Regions from separate parts of the Bradyrhizobium sp. 27S5 genome, predicted to be linked through region 4. Evidence: predicted binding sites of a transcription regulator. Region 4 holds the regulator's gene; each other region holds the start of a gene.
What was found. Region 4 encodes PhoB, which activates phosphate uptake and scavenging genes when phosphate is short. Its sites were predicted from a motif close to TGTCATNNANCTGTCAT; they were not measured.
Positions count from the first base shown of each region.

Region 1: a site for PhoB is predicted at 2,973-2,989, ahead of WDM24_RS01185 (DUF2794 domain-containing protein). Genes of this name have one in related genera too.
Region 2: a site for PhoB is predicted at 2,091-2,107, ahead of WDM24_RS16935 (acetoacetate decarboxylase). Genes of this name have one in related genera too.
Region 3: a site for PhoB is predicted at 2,911-2,927, ahead of WDM24_RS17625 (DUF47 domain-containing protein). Genes of this name have one in related genera too.

Region 1 is NZ_CP147714.1:238,419-244,205, reverse strand. It holds gene WDM24_RS01200 (ABC transporter permease) at 1-748, shown strand, start outside; gene WDM24_RS01195 (Bax inhibitor-1/YccA family protein) at 982-1,773, shown strand; gene WDM24_RS01190 (GNAT family N-acetyltransferase) at 1,874-2,404, shown strand; gene WDM24_RS01185 (DUF2794 domain-containing protein) at 2,590-2,961, opposite strand; gene WDM24_RS01180 (DUF1223 domain-containing protein) at 3,507-4,268, opposite strand; gene acnA (aconitate hydratase AcnA) at 4,431-5,787, opposite strand, start outside.
Region 2 is NZ_CP147714.1:3,685,422-3,691,208, forward strand. It holds gene WDM24_RS16925 (acyl-CoA carboxylase subunit beta) at 1-782, shown strand, start outside; gene WDM24_RS16930 (patatin-like phospholipase family protein) at 884-2,047, opposite strand; gene WDM24_RS16935 (acetoacetate decarboxylase) at 2,270-3,055, shown strand; gene WDM24_RS16940 (transporter) at 3,194-4,213, shown strand; gene WDM24_RS16945 (carbohydrate porin) at 4,238-5,578, shown strand; gene WDM24_RS16950 (MFS transporter) at 5,606-5,787, opposite strand, start outside.
Region 3 is NZ_CP147714.1:3,829,972-3,835,758, forward strand. It holds gene WDM24_RS17610 (ABC transporter substrate-binding protein) at 1-921, shown strand, start outside; gene WDM24_RS17615 (branched-chain amino acid ABC transporter permease) at 986-1,849, shown strand; gene WDM24_RS17620 (branched-chain amino acid ABC transporter permease) at 1,851-2,819, shown strand; gene WDM24_RS17625 (DUF47 domain-containing protein) at 2,967-3,611, shown strand; gene WDM24_RS17630 (inorganic phosphate transporter) at 3,715-4,719, shown strand; gene sugE (quaternary ammonium compound efflux SMR transporter SugE) at 4,776-5,090, opposite strand; gene WDM24_RS17640 (peptide chain release factor 3) at 5,246-5,787, shown strand, end outside.
Region 4 is NZ_CP147714.1:8,091,094-8,096,880, forward strand. It holds gene WDM24_RS38110 (aspartate aminotransferase family protein) at 1-1,206, opposite strand, end outside; gene WDM24_RS38115 (GcrA family cell cycle regulator) at 1,703-2,215, shown strand; gene phoB (phosphate regulon transcriptional regulator PhoB) at 2,454-3,164, opposite strand; gene phoU (phosphate signaling complex protein PhoU) at 3,294-4,010, opposite strand; gene pstB (phosphate ABC transporter ATP-binding protein PstB) at 4,022-4,840, opposite strand; gene pstA (phosphate ABC transporter permease PstA) at 4,837-5,682, opposite strand; gene pstC (phosphate ABC transporter permease subunit PstC) at 5,687-5,787, opposite strand, start outside.

The DNA of each region.
Region 1 (5,787 bases), 1.3 Mb from region 4:
ATGGTGGGGGCCGGACTACAGCGGACCACCGCTGGTCTCGATGGAGAAGAAGATCGCCGACGGCCTGGACCTGAAGATCGGCGACGAGATCGTGGTCAACGTGCTCGGCCGCGACGTGGCGGCGAAGATCGCCAACCTGCGCAACATCGACTGGCAGGGGCTCGGCATCAACTTCGTGCTGGTGTTCTCGCCGAACGCCTTCAGGGGCGCGCCGCACAGCCACGTCGCGACCCTGACGGAGCCGCATGCCGACAACGGAGACGATGCGCGCATCATCAAGCAGGTCGCCGACGCGTTCCCGATGGTGACCAGCGTGCGGGTCCGCGAGGCGCTGGAGACGGTCGGCAGCGTGGTCAGCAATCTGGTGCTGGCGATCCGCGGCGCCAGCGCGGTGACGCTGATCTCGGCGATCCTGGTGCTGGGCGGCGCGCTCGCCGCAGGTCACCGCCACCGCGTCTACGACGCCGTGATTCTCAAGACTCTCGGCGCCACGCGGGTGCGGCTGCTCGGGGCCTACGCGCTAGAGTATCTGATGATCGGTTTTGCAACCGCTTTGTTCGGGGTGATCGCCGGTTCGATCGCGGCCTGGCTGATCGTGACGCGACTGATGACGCTGAGTTTCGTCTGGCAGGCCAGTAGCGCCGCGCTGGTCGTGGTCGCCGCGCTGATCGTCACGGTTGGGTTGGGGCTGGCCGGAACGCTGCTCGCGCTGAACCAGAAGCCGGCCTCGGTGCTGCGGAATTTGTGACAATTTGTAGCGGCACCGAGGCCGTTTTTCCCTATACTGTTCGCTCAGAGCGACATTCGGCCGCGCGTGGAAGCTTGCGTCGGATGTGTTAATTTCCCACATACCAATCGAGCCGGATGCTCGTCTGAATGACACGGAATTAATGTTCCGCAAACCGAGCCATCTGAGATAGATTTACGACCGGCGCCGCAAATCCCTTGCGCTCCACCGGGACCAACCACGGGAATTCGACCATGTCGGACCTAGACCGCAATTACGCTTCTCCTTTCGGCCGGGCCGCCGGGCGCATTGACGCTGCGGCCGTCGACGCCGGTCTGCGCGCCTACATGCTGCGCATCTACAACTACATGAGCATCGGCCTCGCCATCACCGGCCTGGCCGCGCTCGGCGTCTACATGGGTGCGGTGACCAGCGACCAGTCCGCCGCCGTTGCCAAGTTCGGCAACGCCTATCTGACGCAGTTCGGCTACGCGATGTTCGTGAGCCCGCTGAAGTGGCTGTTCATCCTCGCCCCTCTTGCGATGGTGTTCGTCATCTCGGCAGGCATCAACCGTCTGCAGCCCGCGACCGCCCAACTCCTGTTCTGGGTGTTCTCGGCACTGATGGGCCTGTCGCTGTCGTCGATCTTCCTGGTGTACACGCACACCTCGATCGTGCGCGTGTTCTTCATCACCGCGGCGACGTTCGGTGCGCTGAGCCTTTACGGCTACACCACCAAGCGTGACATGAGCGGCATGGGCTCGTTCCTGTTCATGGGCCTGATCGGCATCATCATCGCGAGCCTGGTCAACCTGTTCCTGGCGAGCTCGGCGCTGCAGTTCATCGTCTCGGTGGTCGGCGTGCTGGTGTTCGCGGGCCTCACCGCCTGGGACACCCAGCGGCTGAAGAACGACTACATCTACGGCTACGCCTCGCAGGGTGGCGTGATGGCAGAGCGCGCGGCAATCACTGGTGCGCTGTCGCTCTACCTGAACTTCATCAACCTGTTCACGCTGCTGCTGCAGCTGCTCGGCCAGCGCGACTAAGCGCCTCGAGCGAAGGAATCGACCCAAGCCCCGGCCCTAGCGGCCGGGGCTTTTCTTTTGCGCGGAGCAAAAATACTGTCGCACCATGTCCAATCCTGCGGTGTCCAATCCGGTAATCAGGCCGACCGCCGAGGCGGACCTGCCCTCGATCACGGCGATCTATGAGCAGGCGGTGCGGTTCGGCACTGCGACCTTCGAGCTGATCCCGCCCGACCTCGCCGAGATGACCCGCCGCTACAGGGCGCTGATCGATGGCGGCTTCCCCTATTTCGTTGCCGTACTCGACGGCCGCGTCGCCGGCTATGCCTATGCCGGCCCCTACCGGCCGCGGCCAGCCTATCGCTTCACGGTCGAGAACTCGGTTTATCTGGATCCTGCGCTCCATCGCCGCGGCGTCGGCCTCAAGCTGATGGAGCGCCTGATCGCCGAATGCGACGCGCGCGGCTTCCGGCAGATGATCGCGGTGATCGGGGATTCGGCCAATGCCGGCTCGATCGGACTGCACCGCCGCTGCGGCTTTGAGATGATCGGGACACACCCGGGCGTCGGCCTGAAATTCGGCCGCTGGCTCGACACCGTGATGATGCAGCGCGCGCTCGGCGAAGGCGGCGCGACCGTGCCGGCGGATTGAGCGACAATTCGTAGCCAGGATGGAGCGCAGCGCAATCCGGGATAATCTATCTTCCCCTTCCCCCTGAAAGGGGGAAGGTCGGGATGGGGGTCAGCCACGGGCGACGCTGTGTGCGGAGAGAGCAAATCCCCACCCGCTTTGCTCTGACGAGCAAAGCGACCTCCCCTTTTCAAGGGGAGGTGGGGCTAGACCAGCGACAGCTTGCGGTCGATCACCAGCAGCACGCGTTCGAGTTCATGGCCGCGGCGCAGGATCAGGCCCGTCGCCGAAATCACGCTGTACATGCCCTGCTTGCGCGCGAGCCGGGGATCCTTCTCGATCCGGTAGATCGGCATTTCGGACGCGCGCCGAAACACCGAGAACACGGCACGGTCCTTCAGGAAGTCGATCGCATAGTCGCGCCACTCGCCGTCGGCGACCATGCGGCCGTAGAGATTGAGAATGCGGTTGAGCTCTAGTCGATTGAAGGTCACGCGGTTGGGCTGCGGGATCGCGGCGGCGGGGCGCGCCGCGGCGCGGCTCCCGCTCGGATCAGTGTCCTCCGAGATCAGACTCATCGAGCGCCTCCTGTCATCCCAGTGACGATCATGGTCCGAAAGCCGGTCCCCCTTTTCGGGATCGTCACAACGCTGACATGATTGCGCTAAGCGAGGGGGCCTGCAAGGGGCCATTCGCGATGCAACCGGGTCTTAACCACGGTCTGGCGCGGCGGATTATCCGGAAAACCAGAGAGTCACGGGAACGTTAGCGGAATCATATTGCTGCCCCACTTCCGCCCATCGCCCGCCCCGCTGCCCTGCGAAAGGAAAATCCTGCGTTGGCCCGGTCCTTTCGGTTCCGGATTCCTCAGCCCCCAGCCCCCCGGGGCCGTCGGGATCGGGCCTGTTCGCAGGGGAGTTAATCCCAACACTGGGCCAACGAAAGTTGGTCCTTTTTGTTTTTGGGAACCTGCTCCGCCGCGCGCGATCGCGGCGTGCGCAGAGGCTCACCGCTTTCGTTTCAGTATATCTCTGGATGGTTGTCGGCCGCCTCCCGCGTGGGCTGCACGACAAGCTGCGTGTCGCCCAATGGCGCGACCGACGGATACTGGCGCCGCGAGGCGCTAGCGAAGCGAGGTGAAAGCGGCGCCGAGCATCGGGCCCGGCTTGTCGCGATTGCCGTCCTGGACGTACACCGCCGCAGCGTCGACGCCATCTCGCGTGATGTTCTCCAACGGCACGGTCCAGCTCCCGGACGAACCGTTCCAGTCACCGACCTTCAGGAGATTGCGCACCACGTTATGGTAGGTGATCTCCTGGCCGCGGTTCTCGCCGCGCGCGATCGAGATCGGCACCGACTTCGAGATCGAGCAGATCCAGACTTCGCCGCGCGACACTGCGGGCGACTTCGACGCGGCCACCGAAACGTTGATCTGCTTGCCGGTCAGCGTCAGCGTCACCGGCACCGACATCACGCTGCCGCTCTTCTCGGTGTCCTTGATGGCGCTCTCGATGCTCGCCCGATCGCTGCCGATCACATGCGCGGAGCCATTGATCACGGCCTGCGGCGTGTAGACGTCGCGATCGCCGCGCATGTGCGAATAGGCTTTCTGGCGCGCGCTGAAACGGGAATCGGCCAGTGTGTCCTTCCAGCCGAGATAGTCCCAATAGTCGATCGGCATGCTCAGCGCGATGACGTTGGGGTCCTTGGCGAGATCACCGATGATCTTGTCCGCGGGCGGACAGGACGAGCACCCCTGCGAGGTGAAGAGTTCGACGACAGCACGCGGATCGGCGTGAGCGGGGCGGATGACCGCAACGATCGCGCAAATACCAAGAGCGCTGGACCATCGCGAGATCGAATTATAGGCCATCATCGCTGTCATACTGCGAACCAGTCGTGATGATTTCCATCCGTAATTGTACGGAGCATGAAGCCTGTCCCTGAACTTGCGTGCCCCAAAAACGCGAGAAAGCGGCCTTGTCATAGGCCGCCTTCTTTTTAGTCGCCACTCACTAAGCGGTGAGGCACCGATCACAAATCCGCGTTAGGCCGCGAGTTTGCGCAGCACATAGTGCAGGATGCCGCCGTTGCGATAGTAATCGAGCTCGTCCAGCGTATCGATGCGGCAGAGCAGCGGGACGTCCCGCTTGCCGCCGTCGCCGGAGACGATCTCCGCGGTCAGGATCTGGCGCGGCTTCAGGTCGCCCTGCAGCCCGCGGATCGTGACCTTCTCGTCGCCCTTCAGGCCGAGCGAGGACCACGACGTGCCGTCCTGGAAGGTGAGCGGGAGCACGCCCATGCCGACCAGGTTGGAGCGATGGATGCGCTCGAAGCTCTGGCAGATCACCGCGCGCACGCCGAGCAGGCGCGTGCCCTTGGCGGCCCAGTCGCGCGACGAGCCGTTGCCGTATTCGGCGCCGGCGAACACCACCAGCGGCACTTCCTCCTGCTGGTACTTCATCGCGGCGTCGTAGATCGACATCTGCTCGCCGTCGGGCCAGTGCTTGGTCAGACCGCCCTCCGGAATATTGCCGTCGGCGCCCTTCAGCATGAAGTTCTTGATGCGGATGTTGGCGAAAGTGCCGCGCATCATCACTTCGTGGTTGCCGCGCCGGGTGCCGTACTGGTTGAAGTCGGCGGGACGCACCTGGTGCTCGCTGAGGAACTTGCCGGCGGGCGAGGTCAGCTTGATCGAACCGGCCGGGGAGATGTGATCGGTGGTGATCTTGTCGCCGAACATCGCCAGGATCCGCGCGTCGACCACGTCGATGACCGGGTCCGGCTGCTTCTTCATGCCTTCGAAATAGGGCGGGTTCTGCACATAGGTCGAGCTCATGTTCCAGCGATAGGTCTCGCTTTCCGTGGTCTTGATCTTGCGCCAGTTGGTATCGCCCTTGAACACGTCGGCGTACTTCTTCTTGAAGATCGTCGCGGTGACGTACTTCTTCATGAAGGTGTTGATCTCCTTGGTGGTCGGCCAGATGTCCTTCAGGAACACCGGCTTGCCATCCTTGCCGATGCCGATCGGCTCGACCGCCAGATCCTTCGTCACGGTGCCGGCAAGTGCATGCGCGACCACCAGCGGCGGCGAGGCGAGGTAGTTCGCCTGCACGTCCGGCGAGACGCGGCCTTCGAAGTTGCGGTTGCCCGACAGCACGGCGGCGGCAACGATGCCGTTCTCGTTGATCGACTTCGAGATGTCTTCCGGCAGCGGGCCGGAGTTGCCGATGCACGTCGTGCAGCCGAAGCCGACCAGGTTGAAGCCGACCTTGTCGAGATCGGTCTGCAGGCCGGAATTGGCGAGATATTCCGCCACCACCTGGCTGCCCGGCGCGAGCGAGGTCTTCACCCACGGCTTGGCCTTCAGGCCCTTGGCGGCCGCCTTGCGCGCCAAGAGGCCA
Region 2 (5,787 bases), 4.4 Mb from region 4:
TGCCGCCGACCATTCCCTGCACCGACGATCCGGAACGCGCCGAGGAGGCGCTGCTGAAGGCCGTGCCGCGCAACCGCAGGCAGGTCTACAAGATGCGGCCGATCATCGAGGCCGTCGTCGACAAGGGCTCGTTCTTCGAGGTCGCCGCCAATTTCGGCCGGCCTGTGATCACCGGACTGGCGCGGATCGAGGGCAGGGCGGTGCTGCTGCTCGGCAGCGATCCGTTCCACTATGGCGGCTCGTGGACCGCGGACGCCTGCCAGAAGGTGGTGCGGTGGGTCGACTTCGCCGAGACCTTCCATCTACCGGTGGTCTATCTGATGGACTGCCCGGGCTTCATGATCGGGCTCGAGGCGGAGAAGTCGGCGACCATCCGCCACGGCGTGCGGGCGATGGCCGCAGTCAACCAGAGCACGGTGCCGTGGTGCACCATCATCATCCGCAACGCTTTCGGTGTCGCCGGCGTGGTGCATCAGCCGGCCAACCGGTTCTCGATGCGCTATGCTTGGCCGTCGGCCTATTGGGGCTCGCTGCCGCTGGAGGGCGGCATCGAGGCGGCCTATCGCGCCGAGATCGACGCGGCCAGTGATCCCGCCGCCAAGCTGCGCGAGATCGAGGATCGCCTCAACAAGCTGCGCTCGCCGTTCCGCTCGGCCGAGAAGTTCTGGGTAGAGGAGGTGATCGATCCGCGCAAGACGCGCTCGCTGCTCTGCGAATTCGCGCGTCTGGCCGAACCGATCCGCACCCCGGGCCCGCCGGGCAACATGTCGACGCGGCCGTAAGCTTTTTCACGCCGTCATTCCGGGGCGATGCGAAGCATCGAACCCGGAATCCCGAGATTCCGGGTCTGGTCCTTCGGACCATCCCGGAATGACGACGCGTGCTACTCGCTCTCCCGATGCACGTCGTGGATCACGATGCCCATGCCGTTCTCCGGCATCTTGATCCATTCGCGATGCTTCAGCGAACGCTTGGTGTCCTCGTGTCCGCTCACCCAGTGCTCGCGCATCGAGGTGCCGGAGAATTCGTGGTCCTTGGCGTCGCCCTCATAGGCCTTCTGCTGATAGATCAGCTGCAGCAACGTGATTCCGGGCAGCCGGCTGTTCGCCTTCTTGAGCTGGCGCTCTTCATCCGAGAGCTGATCGTCGGGGATTTTCCCCAACGCGTTGTGCAGGGCGGTGCGCAGATTGTAGGTCTTGCGGTAGACGTCGGTGTTGTAGCGGGTGCGCGACGAATACATGATGTCCTTGTGGCGGGCCATCACGTCCTGGATGTCGCGCGGCAGCGCGCCGCGCGCCGAGAACAGGTCGACCTGGAACACCAGCGAGTTGGCGTTGTCTTCCTGGTCCAGCAGGTGCTGCAGCGGCGTGTTGGAGACGATGCCGCCGTCCCAGAAATGATCGGTGCCGACCTTCACCATCGGCAGCGCCGGCGGCAGCGCGCCGCTCGCCATGATGTGCTCAGGGATGATCTCGTCATGGGCATTGTCGAAATAGATGAAGTTGCCGGACAGCACATTCACCGCGCCGACCGCAAACCGCATTGTCTTGGAATTGATGCGGTCGAAATCGACCAGCTCGAGCAGTGATTCACGCAACGGCGTGGTGTCGTAATAGCTGGTGGCGGTGTGCGCGCCGGCCGGGCTGAACCACGGATTGGTCTGATGCGGGGTGAAGAAGCCGGGTTGCCCGAGCGTCGTCGTCAGCCATGAGCTGGTGAAATTGCGCGCCTTGCGGAAGATGTCGCCATCAGGCGTGTAATGCCAGATCTTGCGGCTGGTGATGCGATCCCAGAATGTGTGCAGCCGCTCCAGTCGCTTCTCCGCCGGATTGCCGGCGATGATCGCCGAGTTGATCGCGCCGATCGAGACGCCGCAGACCCAGTCGGGCTCGATGTTGGATTCATGCAGCGCCTGGTAGACGCCGGCCTGATAGGCGCCGAGCGCGCCGCCGCCCTGCAGCACCAGCGCCACGCGATCGCAGCCTTCGGGGCGCCAGCCGGGCGTCGCGTGCTCGATATCGTCAAAATGAGGGGTTCGCGCGTCCATCTCAGACACTCCAAAAAATTCGCGGCGAGAATTCAGGGCGCCGATGACGCCGTGATGACAAACGCCGCGTCGGCCCATGGCGCATCCGCCGTGCCTGCCTGCATGGTTAGCATTGGCCTCATCAGCGAAACGCGGGTCATGCGGCTGACGGAAATCCCTCATCTCGCTGTCAATCTCGGCCGTTAGCTTCCGCGCAAGCTTTTCAAACAGGGGGTTATTGCGATGCGCAGGGAAGATCTGCTCAAGCTTCCGTCCATGCCGGCCGCCGGTCCGAGCTATCCCGCCGGTCCCTACCGCTTCATCGATCGCGAATTCCTTGTCATCACCTATGAGACCGATCCGGAGCTGATCCGTGCCGGCCTGCCTGAGCCGCTGGAGCCGATCGAGCAGGCGATCGTGCATTACGAATGGATCAAGATGCCCGACAGCTCCGGCTTCGGCAGCTACACCGAGTCCGGCCTTGTGATCCCCGCGCGCCTGCATGGCGAAGAGGTCAACTTCGTCTGCCAGATGTATCTCGACGATGATCCGCCGATCGCGGCCGGCCGTGAGATCTGGGGCTTTCCGAAGAAGTACGCCCACCCGAAGCTCGAGATCGTCAAGGACACGCTGACCGGCACGCTGGAATATGCCGGCCAGCTCGTTGCGATGGGCACGATGGGCTACAAGCACGAGAGCATGGCGGGCAATGGCGACATCACCCGCGCCACGCTGTCGAAGACGCAGATCAATCTGAAGATGATCCCCGGCGTCGACGGCCATCTCGAAATCTGCCAACTGGTTGCGATCAACCTGACCGACATCGTCGTCAAGGGATCGTGGATCGGGCCGGGCCGGCTGCATCTGGTGCCGCATGTCAACGCGCCGGTCGCGGATTTCCCGGTCAAGCGCGTCGTCGGCGCGCACCATTTCCTCGCCGACCTGACGCTGCCGTTCGGCCGCGTGGTGCACGACTACAACAAGGAAGCCGCCGAGGCGGCGACGCCGACCGGCCTTGCGGCCGAGTAGGGCTGTCGCTGACATAAAACTGTAACGGGCGCGTCCTCCAATATGACGAAGGACGCGCCCGCCCGGTTTTGCGCGGCGGCGGGTTTTTGAGCATGTCATTTCGCGCGGTTGCCTTGAAGATTCTCTTGGAGAGCGGCCATGCTGGCTGATCCACCTCCTGCTCCTGTCGGCTCGCTGCTGACGCATGAGGCCGTCCCCGGCCTGGTATGGGCGTTTCGCCTGCACCACGACGGCCGTGCCGAGGCGCTTCCAATCGACAAACCGATCGAGCCGAGCCATGACGGAAGGTTGTGGCTGCACTTCAACCTGAGCGATGTCCGTACCCGCGCGTGGCTCGCCAACATGCACATCCCGCAGCTCGCGCGCGACCTGCTGCTGTCGAACGACGAATTCCAGCAGATCCACACCATCGACAATTGCGTCTATGGCGTGTTCTCCGATCTGGTGCGCAGCATCGATGCTCCGACCGAGGAGACCGACTTCCTTCGGTTTGCGATGACCGAGCGTCTCCTGATCAGCGGACGCCACCAGGCGCTCTGCGCGGTCGACGCGACGCGCCGCGTGCTCGAAAGTGGCTATCGCGTCGAGAGCGTCGCGGCGCTGCTGGAAAAGATCATCCATGAGGTCGCCGACACCATGGACCGCATGGCCGACAAGATCGGCACCGAGATCGATGCGATCGAGGACCGGGTGGTCGCCGGCGAAACCAATTCCGAGATGCGCGGCACGCTCGGGCGGATGCGCCGGACCTGCGTGCGGCTGCATCGCCAGCTCGCCGGTTTGCGTGTGCTGTTTCACCGGCTCGAGCTGAAGAACATGGACAATCTCAGCCCGGCGCTGCGGTTGCAGGCCGGCAAGCTGGCACAGCGGCTCGACGGCCTCGACCACGACATCGTCGAACTGCGCGAGCGCAGCCGCCTTCTCGAGGAAGAGCTGCGCTTCAAGCTCGAGGAGGAGAGCAACAAGCATCTGCATGCGCTGTCCGTCGTCACCATGATGCTGCTGCCGCCGACGCTCGTCACCGGCATCTTCGGCATGAACACCAAGGGATTGCCGCTGACCGATGTCGACAGCGGATTTCTGTGGGCTGCTGGCTTGTTGGTCGGATCGGCGCTCTTGGCTTATCTGCTGATGCGACGGCTGCGCATCGTCAAATAGCGCGATCGCACCGCGGCATCTCCCATGAGCAGAGCTCTTTCCCGCGCAACACTGGTGGCCGCGGCCCTCGCGCTCTGCGCCCCGGCGCATGCGGACGACAAGCCGGTCGCCGATCGGATCGCGGATACGCGCGCCGCGCCGGAGGAGGCCGGCTACCAGTTCAGCATGACCTATATCGGCGAGGCGTTTACCAACACCTCGGGAGGTGTGAGCAACGGTGCGGCCTATACCGGCCGTCTCGATCTCGGCACCACGATCGACCTCGAGAAGGTGATGGGCTGGACCGGCGCGACCTTCCACGCCAACATGTTCCAGATCCATGGCGACGGGCTGTCGCGGGGCTATGTCGGCAACTTGTTTCTGGTGTCCGGCGTCGAGTCGCTGCCGGCGACGCGGCTCTACGAGTTCTGGATCGAGCAGAAGCTCCTGGACGGCAGGCTCGCGGTGCGCGTCGGCCAGCAGGGCTCCGACGTCGAGTTCATCGACAGCCAGTACGACGACATCTTCATCAATTCGGCGTTGGGCTGGCCCGGCATCACCGGCGTCAATCTTCCGACCGGCGGGCCATCGCCGGCGCTTGCCGTGCCCGGGATCCGCATCAAGGCAAGCCTGACCGACCGCCTCACGGCCTATCTGGGGCTGTTTGACGGTTCGGCCGCTCCACCGCAGGGAACCGAGGATCCGCAACTCCTCAATCCGCACGGGATCCTGTTCCGCGTCAACGATCCGCCCTGGTGGATCGGCCAGCTCAAATACAAGTTCGAGATCGGCGAGAGCAAGCTGCCGGCCACGATCACCGGCGGCGGCTGGTATCACATGATGTCGTTCGCCGATCAGCGCTTCGGGGCCGACGGGCTGTCGCTCGCCGATCCCAACAGCTCCGGCGACACCCGGTGGCTGCGACGGGACAACGGCATCTTCATGGTCTATGAGCAGTTGCTCGCGCGCGTTGAGCCGGACGCGGACAAGGGCGTCGCGTTCTTCATGCGAGTTTCGGTCAGCCCGTCGGACCGCAACCTCATCAGCACCTATGTCGACGGCGGCTTCCTGTTCACCGGCTTCAGCGACAAATATCCGGACGACCGGTTCGGCATTGCCGGGATTTACGGCAGGATTTCCGACGCCGCCCGCGCGCTCGATCGCGATACCCAGATCTTCACCGGCACGGCGTATCCGATCCGCGACTATGAGGCGATCCTCGAGATCACCTACCAGCACGTCGTGAATGCCAATTTCACGATGCAGCCGATGTTTCAATACATCGCCCATCCCGGCGGCGGCGCCGTCGACCCCAATGATCCGACGCAGACGCATCGGATCAAGGACAGCATCGTGTTCGGGATGCGCACCATCCTCTCGTACTGACCAGCGCAAGTCGCGCAGGCGAGGGCCTCAAGCCGCCGCCGGTTTCGGCTCGGCCGCTGGCTTCGGTTGCGGCCGTGCGATCGCCAGCGCGATCAGCGCGGCGAACACGCAGAGCGCGCCGGCAATGAAGAACGCCGGCAGATAGCTCTGATAGAGGGTGCGCGACAGGCCGGCGCCGAATGCGGCGGTGCCGGCGCCGAGCTGGTGGC
Region 3 (5,787 bases), 4.3 Mb from region 4:
GACGTGCCAAATTCCGGCGTCGCGCTCGCGGTCAACAACGTCGTGAAGGAGAAGAACGGCGTCTACATCAATTCGGGCGCCGCGACCTCCGACCTCACCAACGCGCAGTGCTCGCCGAACACCGTGCACTGGACCTACGACACCTACATGCTGGCCCACGCCACCGGCCAGGCGCTGGTGAAGGCGGGCGGGGACACCTGGTTCTTCCTGACCGCGGACTATGCATTCGGCGCCGCGCTCGAGCGCGACACCACGGCTGTCGTGACCGCCAATGGCGGCAAGGTGGTCGGCGGCGTCAAGCATCCGCTCAACACCGCTGATTTCTCCTCCTTCCTGCTGCAGGCGCAGGCCTCCAAAGCCAAGATCATCGGTCTTGCCAATGCCGGCGGCGACACCACCAACTCGATCAAGCAGGCCGCCGAGTTCGGCATCGTCAAGGGCGGCCAGAAGCTCGCCGCGCTGCTCTTGTTCCTCACCGACGTCAAGGCGATCGGGCTCGAGACTGCGCAGGGCCTCAACTTCACCGAGACGTTCTACTGGGACCTCAACGACAACACCCGCGCCTTCTCCAAGCGCTTCTCGGCGCGGATGAAGAGCGGCGCGCCCCCGACCATGGTGCAGGCCGGCGTCTATGCGGGCCTCATGCATTACTTCAAGGCGCTGGAAGCGCTCGGCGGCAATCCGCATGACGGCGCCAAGGTGGTCGCGAAGATGAAGACCATCCCGACCGACGATCCGCTGTTCGGCAAGGGCGAGGTCGAGGCCAACGGCCGTGTCACCCACGACGCCTATCTGTTCGAAGTGAAGAAGCCCTCGGAGTCCAAGGGTCCGTGGGACTTCTACAAGCTGGTCGGCACCGTGCCGGGCAACCAGGCCTTCACGCCGCTCGACAAGAGCACCTGCGCTCTTCTGAAGAAGTGACGGTCATGCCCGCCGGCCATGAGCGTGGCCGGCGGGCTTCATCTATCTAGCGAAAGCTCATTCGATGCAGGCTCTCTACGCACAGCTTCTGGTGGGACTGATCAACGGCTCGTTCTACGCGCTGCTCAGTCTGGGGCTCGCCGTCATCTTCGGCATGCTCAACATCATCAATTTCGCGCACGGCGCGCTCTACATGATGGGCGCCTTCGTGGCGTATTTCCTGCTCAACCTGGGCGGCATCAACTACTGGTGGGCGCTGATCATCGCGCCGGTCATAGTCGGCATCTTCGGCATGATCCTCGAGCGCACCATGCTGCAATGGCTGGCCGGCCTCGACCATCTCTACGGACTGCTCCTGACCTTCGGCATCGCGCTGATCGTGCAGGGCGTGTTCCAGAACTATTTCGGCTCCTCCGGTCTGCCGTATTCGATCCCGGATCAGCTCAAGGGCGGCGTCAATCTCGGCTTCATGTTCCTGCCGATCTATCGCGGCTGGGTCGTCATCTTCTCGCTGGTGGTGTGCCTTGCCACCTGGTTCCTGATCGAGAAGACGCAGCTCGGCGCCTATCTGCGCGCCGCGACTGAGAACCCGACGCTGGTGCGCGCCTTCGGCATCAACGTGCCGCGCATGATCACGCTGACCTACGGGCTCGGCGTCGGCCTCGCCGCGCTCGCCGGCGTGTTGTCGGCGCCGATCAACCAGGTCCGCCCGCTGATGGGGGCCGATCTCATCATCGTGGTGTTCGCGGTGGTCGTGATCGGCGGCATGGGCTCGATCATGGGCTCGATCATCACCGGCTTCGCGCTCGGCGTGATCGAGGGACTGACCAAGTATTTTTATCCCGAAGCCTCCAACACCGTGGTGTTTGTCCTGATGGTGGTGGTGTTGCTGGTGAAGCCAACGGGACTGACGGGACGGGCGGCCTGATATGTCAGCATTGACCGACGATACACTTCCGGTGACGCCGCGCGCGATGCGCGACGAGATGATCGTATTCGCCGTAATGGCGGCGCTGCTGGCGGTGGTGCCGTTCACGGGGATCTATCCTTTCTTCGTGATGCAGGCGCTGTGCTTTGCGCTGCTCGCCTGCGCCTTCAACCTGCTGATCGGCTATGGCGGCCTGCTGTCGTTCGGCCACGCGATGTTCCTCGGCACTGCCGGCTACGTTACCGCGCATGCGCTGAAGGTGTGGGGGCTGCCGCCCGAGCTCGGCATCGTGGTCGGCACCGCCGCCGCGGCGTTGCTCGGCCTCGTCACCGGCTTCATCTCGATCCGCCGCCAGGGCATCTACTTCTCGATGATCACGCTGGCGCTGTCGCAGCTGCTCTACTTCATCTATCTGCAGGCGCCGTTCACGCACGGCGAAGACGGCATCCAGGGCATCCCGCAGGGACGACTGTTCGGGATCTTCGACCTCTCGAAGCCGATGGTGCTTTACTACGTCGTGCTGGTCGGCTTCCTCGCCGGCTTCCTGCTGATCTACCGGACCATCAACTCGCCGTTCGGCGAGGTCTTGAAGGCGATCCGCGAGAACGAACCGCGCGCGATCTCGCTCGGCTACAAGACCGACCAGTACAAGATGCTCGCCTACATCCTGTCGGGCACGCTGGCGGGCTTCGCCGGCTCGCTGAAGGTGTTCGTTGCGCAGAACGCCTCGCTCACCGACGTGCACTGGTCGATGTCCGGTGAAATCGTGCTGATGACGCTGGTCGGCGGTCTCGGCACCATCTTCGGACCGGTGGTCGGCGCATTCGTGATCATCGCCATGCAGCAATATCTCGCCGGCTTCGGCCAGTGGGTGACGGTGATCCAGGGCGTGATCTTCGTCGCCTGCGTGCTGCTGTTCCGGCGCGGCCTGGTCGGCGAGCTGGCCCATATGCTCCGGCGGTCGCTGTAGGGCAGGGCGCGGCCCGCGATTTTCCGCTGACATAGCGGTGGACGACCGCCCGTTCGGGCGGTCGATCGGTGCTTTCCCCGCCAGATGCTCTATGACAGTTCTGTGACAGTCGCTAAAAGGGCTGTCCCGGAACGATGGAACTGAGACATGCTGCGCTGGTTTCGCGCCTTCCTGCCCAAGGAAGAGCGGTTTTTCGACCTGTTCGCCCGCCACGCCCAGACCTCCGTGAAGTGCTCGCTGGCGCTGCAGGACATGCTGAAGGGCGGCGAGGAGACCCCGGTCTTCTGTCAGCGCGTCAATCAGTTCGAGAACGACGCCGATAGTGTCACCCGTGAGGTGCTGACCGCGGTTCGCCGCACCTTCATCACCCCGTTCGACCGCGGCGACATCAAGAACCTGATCACGGCGATGGACGACGCGGTCGACCAGATGCAGGCGACTGCAAAGGCGGTCATGCTGTTCGAGGTGCGCGAGTTCGAGCCGCCGATGCGCGAGATCGGCACCCTGATCGTCGAATGCGCCAATCTGGTCGTCCGCGCGCTGCCCTTGTTGCAGGCGATCGGTCAGAACGTCTCGATGCTGACCCAGATCACCGAGGAACTGACCAAGCTCGAGGGCCGGGTCGACGATCTCCATGATATCGGGCTGAAGGAATTGTTCCTGAAGCACCGCAACGCCAACACGATGGACTTCATCGTCGGCGCGGAGATCTACGATCACCTCGAGAAGGTGGCCGACCGCTTCGACGACGTCGCCAACGAGATCAATTCGATCGTGATCGAGCAAGTATGAGCATGATCCGGAAAAGTGTGATGCGGTTTTCCGGCGCGACAAACGCGGAACGCGTTTGCGCGGAGATCATGCTCAAAAAAGCACAATAGAGCGGGGCCATCACGTGGACGCCACGCTGGGTCTTCCGGTTCTCACCATCCTGATCGCGGTCGCGCTGCTGTTCGACTTCCTGAACGGCCTGCACGATGCCGCGAACTCGATCGCAACCATCGTCTCGACCCGCGTGCTGCGGCCGCAATATGCGGTGTTCTGGGCGGCCTTCTTCAATTTCGTCGCCTTCGCAGTCTTCGGCCTGCACGTCGCCAACACCATCGGCACCGGGATCATCGACCCGTCGGTGGTGGACGCGACCGTGATCTTCGCCGCGCTGGTCGGCGCGATCGTGTGGAACGTGATCACTTGGGCGCTCGGCATCCCCTCGTCGAGCTCGCACGCGCTGATCGGCGGGCTGGTCGGCGCCGGCATGGCGAAGGCGGGCATTTCGGCTGCGGTGTGGAGCGGGCTCACCAAGACCTTGCTCGCGATCGTGCTGTCGCCGCTGGTCGGCTTCCTGCTGGCGCTGGTGCTGGTGGCCGTCGTGTCCTGGCTCTCGGTGCGCTCGACGCCGTTCGCGGTCGATCGCGCCTTTCGCATCCTGCAATTCGCCTCGGCCTCGCTCTATTCGCTCGGCCATGGCGGCAACGACGCGCAGAAGACCATGGGCATCATCGCCGTGCTGCTCTACTCGCAGGGCCATCTCGGCGACACCTTCGAAATTCCGTTCTGGGTCGTGCTGTCCTGCCAGAGCGCGATGGCGCTGGGCACCTTGATGGGCGGCTGGCGGATCGTGCGCACCATGGGGCTGCGGATCACCAAGCTGACGCCGATGCAGGGCTTTTGCGCTGAGACCGGCGGCGCCGCGACGCTGTTCATCGCGACCTATCTCGGGGTTCCCGTATCGACCACCCATACCATCACCGGCGCCATTGTCGGCGTCGGTGCGGCACGGCGGCTCTCCGCCGTGCGCTGGAATGTGGCGAGCTCGATCGTCTATGCCTGGGTGATCACAATCCCGGCGTCGGCTGCGGTCGCCGCCGCGACCTATTGGGCGGTGCAGATTCTGAAGTAGCGTTTTCGAGCGAAGTGGAAGCCGGTTCGCGTTAAGAAAACGCGTCCAGAAGAGATTCATCCGACGAGCTTCAGCCCGACGATGCCGGAAACGATCAGGGCGATGCTGGCGAGCCGCATCGCGGTCGCGGGTTCGCCGAGCAGGATGATGCCGAGCGCCGCGGTGCCGACCGCGCCGATCCCGGTCCAGACCGCATAGGCGGTTCCAATCGGCAGCGTCTTCAGCGCAATGCCAAGCAGGATCACGCTGCCGGCCATCGCCGCGAGCGTCAGCACCGACGGCACCAGCCGCGAGAAACCCTCGGTATATTTCAGCCCGATCGCCCAGCCGATCTCGAGCAGGCCAGCGGTGAACAGAATGGCCCAAGCCATCACGAACCCTCCAGAAAAGGCAGGGTCGTCCCCGCTGACGGTATGGTGAGGAGAAGGTCGTCCTTCTCGTACCTATATGGGGATGGTGCGCCCGTCCGCATCGCGACAAAACGCCCTTGATTGCGCCCGTTTTCCCTGCCAAACGCTGCCCCGCCATGTCCGATACCGCTGCAACAACCGAATCGCCGTCCCGCTCGCCACTGTCAGAGGAAGTGGCGCGACGGCGCACCTTTGCGATCATTTCCCATCCGGACGCCGGCAAGACCACGCTGACGGAAAAGCTGCTGCTGTTCGGCGGCGCCATCAACCTCGCGGGTCAGGTCAAGGCCAAGGGCGAGCGCCGCAACACCCGCTCGGACTGGATGAAGATCGAGCGCGAGCGCGGCATCTCGGTCGTCACCTCGGTGATGACCTTCGAGTTCAACGACCTCGTGTTCAACCTCTTGGACACGCCGGGCCACGAGGACTTTTCGGAAGACACTTACCGGACGCTGACCGCGGTCGACTCCGCGGTCATGGTGATCGACGCCGCCAAGGGCATCGAGGCGCGGACGCGAAAGCTGTTCGAGGTGTGCCGCCTGCGCGACATCCCGATCATCACCTTCATAAACAAGATGGACCGCGAGAGCCGCGACACGTTCGATCTGCTGGACGAGATCGAGAAGACGCTGGCGCTCGATACCACGCCGATGACCTG
Region 4 (5,787 bases):
TCCCGCCGCCTTCTTCGGCTGGGCCGCCGCTAGCGCAGAGCAGGCGCGCTCGAGCGAGCCGATCGACTGGTCGATCTCGGCCTCGGTGACGATCAGGGGCGCCAGGAAGCGCACCACATTGTCGCCGGCACCGACGGTGAGCAGCTTCTCGTTGCGCAGCGCAGCGACGAGGTCGCCCGAGGGCACCACGGCCTTGACGCCGATCAAAAGGCCCTCGCCGCGCACTTCCGCCAGCACGGACGGATAGCGGTCGACGACGGAAGCGAGCTTCTGCTTGAGCAGCAGCGACATCTTCTGCACGTGATCGAAGAAGCCGGGTTTCAGCATCACGTCGAGCACGGCATTGGCCGCGGCGACCGCCAGCGGATTGCCGCCGAAAGTCGAGCCGTGCGAACCCGGCGCCATGCCCTCAGCGGCCTTGGCGCTCGCCAGCACCGCGCCGATCGGGAAGCCGCCGCCGAGCGCCTTCGCCAGCGACATCACGTCAGGGGTCACGCCGGTGCGCTTGTAGGCGAAAAGATCGCCGGTGCGGCCCATACCGGTCTGCACCTCGTCGAATGCGAGCAGCAGGCCATGCTCGTCGCACAGCGCGCGCAGCGCCTTGAAGAACGCCTGCGGCGCCGAGCGCACGCCGCCCTCGCCCTGCACCGGCTCGATCAGGATGCCGGCGGTATGCGGGCCGATCGCCTTCTTCACCGCCTCGATGTCGCCGTGCGGCACCTGGTCGAAGCCGTCCATCGGCGGGCCAAAACCCTCGAGATATTTTGGCGAGCCGGTCGCGGCCAGCGTACCCAGCGTGCGGCCATGGAAGGCACCTTCGAAGGTGATGATGCGGTAGCGCTCGGGATGGCCCTTGGAGAAGTGATAGTGGCGGACCAGCTTGATCACGCCTTCCATCGCCTCTGCGCCGGAATTGCAGAAGAACACGAAGTCGGCAAAGCTCTGCTCGCACAGCCGGGCGGCCAGCGCCTCGCCGTCCGGGCTCTTGAACAGGTTCGACATGTGCCAGAGCTTGGTCGCCTGTTCCTGCAGCGCCTTGACCAGATGCGGATGCGCATGCCCGAGCGCGTTCACCGCAACGCCCGAGGTGAAATCGAGATAGCGGTCGCCGTTGGTTGCGATCAGCCAGGCGCCCTCACCGCGCTCGAAGCCGAGATCGACCCGGGCGAAGACGGGGAGCAGATGCGACGAGGCGCTGTTGGTCATGGCGTTCACTGCCGGTTTGAAGCCGACAATTGCCGGGCGGCTTGACGCCAGTGCAGCAACGGCCAGCTTCGGAAAACAAAACGGCCGCCTTTGCGGGCGGCACGTACAGGCATTCTATGCTGCGGCCAGTAGGTGTCAATCGCCAGAAGCCGGCCTTTGCCGGCCTTCCTGCGATGCGGAACGAGCGCAATCCGGAGCATTCCGGTGCGGTGGAAAAGCCTCATTGCAGTGCTTAACTTTGTGGGAACATGTGGACGCACGGCCGCGGACTCTTGCGCCAGAGTCACGCCATATTGTAGCGTTTGGCCTGTCGGGTACGACATCTCGTGCGGCAGTACTGGACCCTCTAAGTAGCCTTCGTGTCTCACGTAAACGTTCGGGCGCAAGACCGCGCCCGGCGAGGGCTAAGGGATTCTGGCCGCTGGGATTTTGACCCGGATTTGGCTCGCAGCGCCGCTCCAATGACTGGCCGGCGCGATGCGAAAGGAAGAATGCGATGACTGTATTGACCTGGTCCGACGATCGCGTCGAGCAGCTGAAGAAGCTCTGGGAGTCTGGCCTCTCGGCCAGCCAGATCGCCGCGGAACTTGGCAATGTGACGCGAAACGCCGTGATCGGCAAAGTGCATCGGCTCGGCCTCTCCGGCCGCGCCAAGGCCCCCTCCACGGCGGCACCGCGGCAGCGCAAGGCCCGCCCCGCCCAGCACATGATGCGGGTGGCGCGTCCGGTCTCGCGCGGTAACACCGCGCTGGCGCACGCCTTCGAGGTCGAGATGGAGCCCGATCCGATCTCCTACGACAACGTTGTGCCGATGAGCCAGCGGCTGTCGCTGCTCGAGCTGAATGAAGCCACCTGCCACTGGCCGGTCGGCGATCCCTCGAGCCCGGAATTCTTCTTCTGCGGCGGCAAGGCGCTCGGCGGCCTGCCCTATTGCGCGCACCATTCGCGCGTCGCCTACCAGCCCGCCGGCGATCGCCGCCGGCCGTCGGCGAAACCGCAGATCAAGTGAGCACTCGGGACACTGGCGTAGGACTGAAAAAGAAATCCCCGTGAAAGCGGGGATTTTTTTGTGGCTCGTCGCCCGGATGCATCACCGGCGTCGTCCCGGCGCAGGCCGGGACCCATAACCACGAATGGGTGTTGTTAGAAAGCTGTCTGGCCACTTGCCCATTGCGCCGGCCGCGGCGTATGGGTCCCGGCTTTCGCCGGGACGACGCCGTGTTGCGGCTTGTGAATGCCGCGCGGCCTTACGGCTGCGGCTCGGCCTTCGCGAAGCGGTCGTCGAGCGCGTAGCCGGCGCCGCGCACGGTGCGGATCGGATCCTGCTCGCGGCCCGGATTGAGCAACTTGCGCAGGCGGCCGATATGCACGTCGACGGTGCGCTCGTCGATATAGATGTCGCGGCCCCAGACGCTGTCGAGCAGCTGCTCGCGGCTGAACACCCGGCCGGGATGCTCGAGGAAGAATTCGAGCAGACGATATTCGGTCGGCCCGAGATCGATCGGGCGGCCGGAGCGCGCCACGCGGCGCTTCTCGCGGTCGAGTTCGATATCGCCATAGGTCAGCACGGTGGCAAGCCGCTCCGGGCTCGCACGGCGCAGCAGGCCCTTCACCCGCGCGAGCAGCTCGGGCACCGAGAACGGCTTGACGATGTAATCGTCGGCGCCGGTGGCAAGCCCGCGCACGCGCTCACTCTCCTCGCCGCGCGCGGTCAGCATGATGATCGGAAGCTGCTTGGTCTCGGGCCGCGCCCGCAGACGGCGGCACAGCTCGATGCCGGACAGGCCCGGCAGCATCCAATCGAGTACCACGAGGTCGGGGATGCGCTCCTTCAACCTGGTGTCGGCGTCGTCGCCGCGTCCCACCGTTTCGACGTCGTAGCCTTCCGCATCGAGGTTGTAGCGCAACAGCGTCGTCAGCGCTTCCTCGTCTTCGACTACCAGAATGCGTGCGCTCATCGGTCTAAGTTCTTTCTCTGTGGTGATCCGTTGCCCAAACGCAAACCGAAACACTCAACCCCTGAGCATATTCCCCGTGGAAACGGTTTGTCGCGACGACAATCCGGTTCCGCCGATGCGGATCATGCCCTAGTTGCCCGGCACCGTGGTGGCGAAATTGGTCATATCGCCCTTCGGACGCTTGTCGGTGATCTGCTGGCCCTCGATCATGTAGAACACGGTCTCGGCGATGTTGGTGGCGTGGTCGCCGATCCGCTCGATGTTCTTGGCGCAGAACATCAGATGGATGCAGAACGAGATGTTGCGCGGATCCTCCATCATGTAGGTGAGCAGCTCGCGGAACAGCGAGGTGCAGATCGCATCGACCTCCTCGTCGCCCTTCCAGACGTTCATCGCCGCCGGCAGATCGTGCGCCGCATAGGCGTCGAGCACCGACTTGACCTGAGACAGTACGAGGTCGGTCATGTGCTCGAGGCCGCGGATCAACTTCAGCGGCTGGAAATCGCTCTCCAGCGCGGCGACGCGCTTGCCCATGTTCTTGGCGAGGTCGCCGATCCGCTCGAGGTCGGTCGCGACGCGCATCGCGCTGACGATCTCGCGCAGGTCGATCGCCATCGGCTGGCGGCGGGCGATCGTCAGCACCGCGCGCTCTTCGATGACGCGCTGCAGATTGTCGATCTCGATGTCGGCGGCGACCACGCGCTTGCCCAGCGCGACGTCGCGGCGGATCAGCGCGTCGACCGACTCGGTGATCATGCGCTCGACGAGGCCGCCCATCTCGGCGACCAGGCGGGTCAACTCCTGCAGGTCGCTGTCGAATGCCTTGGCGGTATGTTCAGAAGCCATCGCTTGTCTCCTCAGCCGAACCGGCCGGTGATGTAGTCCTGCGTGCGTCGATCGCTCGGCGAGGTGAAAATCTTGTTGGTGTCGTCGAACTCGATCAGCTCGCCGAGATACATGAAGGCGGTCTTGTCGGAGACGCGCGCCGCCTGCTGCATGTTGTGGGTGACGATCGCGATCGTGTAGTCCTCGGAGAGCTCCTGGATCAGCTCCTCGACCTTGGCGGTCGAGATCGGGTCGAGCGCCGAGCACGGCTCGTCGAACAGGATCACCTCGGGACGCACCGCCACGGTGCGCGCGATGCACAGCCGCTGCTGCTGGCCGCCGGAGAGCGACAGGCCGGAGGCGTTCAGCTTGTCCTTGACCTCGTTCCACAGCGCGCCGCCGCGCAGCGCCTTCTCGACCCGGTCGTCCATCTCGGACTTCGAGATCTTCTCGTAGAGGCGGATGCCGAAGGCGATGTTCTCGTAGATCGTCATCGGGAACGGCGTCGGCTTCTGGAACACCATGCCGACCCGCGCACGCAGCAGATTGAGGTCGAGCTTGGGATCGAGAATGTTGGTCTGGTCCAGCATCAGCTGGCCGACCGCGCGCTGGCCTGGATAGAGGTCATACATCCGGTTGAAGATGCGCAGCAGGGTCGACTTGCCGCAGCCGGACGGGCCGATGAACGCCGTGACGCGGTTGGTGCCGAGCGTCAGGTTGATGTTCTTCAGCGCGTGGTGCTCGCCGTAATAGAAGTTGAGGTTGCGCACCGTGACTTTCGGCGGCGCTTCCGGCAGCGGCACCTGGGGAACGTGGCTCGCGGCAGTCGTGGAGACGGAAAGCTCGGTCATTTTGCGGCCCTTTCGGCACCAAGGATGCGCGCGCCGATGTTCAGCGCGAGCACAGTGAATGTGATGAGCAGCGCACCGCTCCACGCCAGCTCTTTCCAGTAGGCGTAGGGGCTCTGCACGAAGTTGTTGATGGTCACCGGCAGGTTGGCCATGGTCTTGGTCAAATCCCAGCTGAAGAACTGGTTCGACAGCGCGGTGAACAGCAGCGGCGCGGTTTCGCCGGCGACGCGGGCGGTCGCCAGCAGCACGCCGGTGATCAAGCCGGATCGCGCTGCACGATAAGCGATCCGCTTGATCACCAGCGAGCGCGGCAGGCCGAGCGCGGAGGCCGCCTCGCGCAGCGGATTGGGCACCAGCAGCAGCATGTCCTCGGTGGTGCGCAGCACGACCGGGATCACGATCACAGCGAGCGCGAGCGCGCCTGCGATCGCCGAGAAGCCGCGCATCGGCACCACGACCGCACCATAGATGAACAGGCCGATGATGATCGAGGGCGCGCTGAGCAGGATGTCGTTGATGAAGCGGATCACCGAGGTGAGCTTGTCGTTCTTGCCGTATTCGGCGAGGTAGGTGCCGGCGAACAGGCCGAGCGGCGCACCGATGCCGACGCCGATCACGGTCATGATGACCGAGCCGACGATGGCGTTGAGCAGACCGCCTTCGGTCGAGCCGGGCGGCGGCGTGTTCTGGGTGAACAGCTGCACGCTGAGGCCGGCGAGGCCGTTGTAGAGCAGCGTGAACAGGATCAGCGCCAGCCAGGTGACGCCGAACAGCGCCGCGCCGACGCAGAGTGCGCGGATGACGATGTCGCTGCGGCGGCGGGATTTGTAGATCGGGTTCATGGCGCTACTTCCCCGCCTTCGTTTCAAGCCGCATCAGCATCAATCGCGCGCCGGCGAGCACGAAGAAGGTCAGCACGAACAGCAGCAAGCCGAGCAGGATCAGGC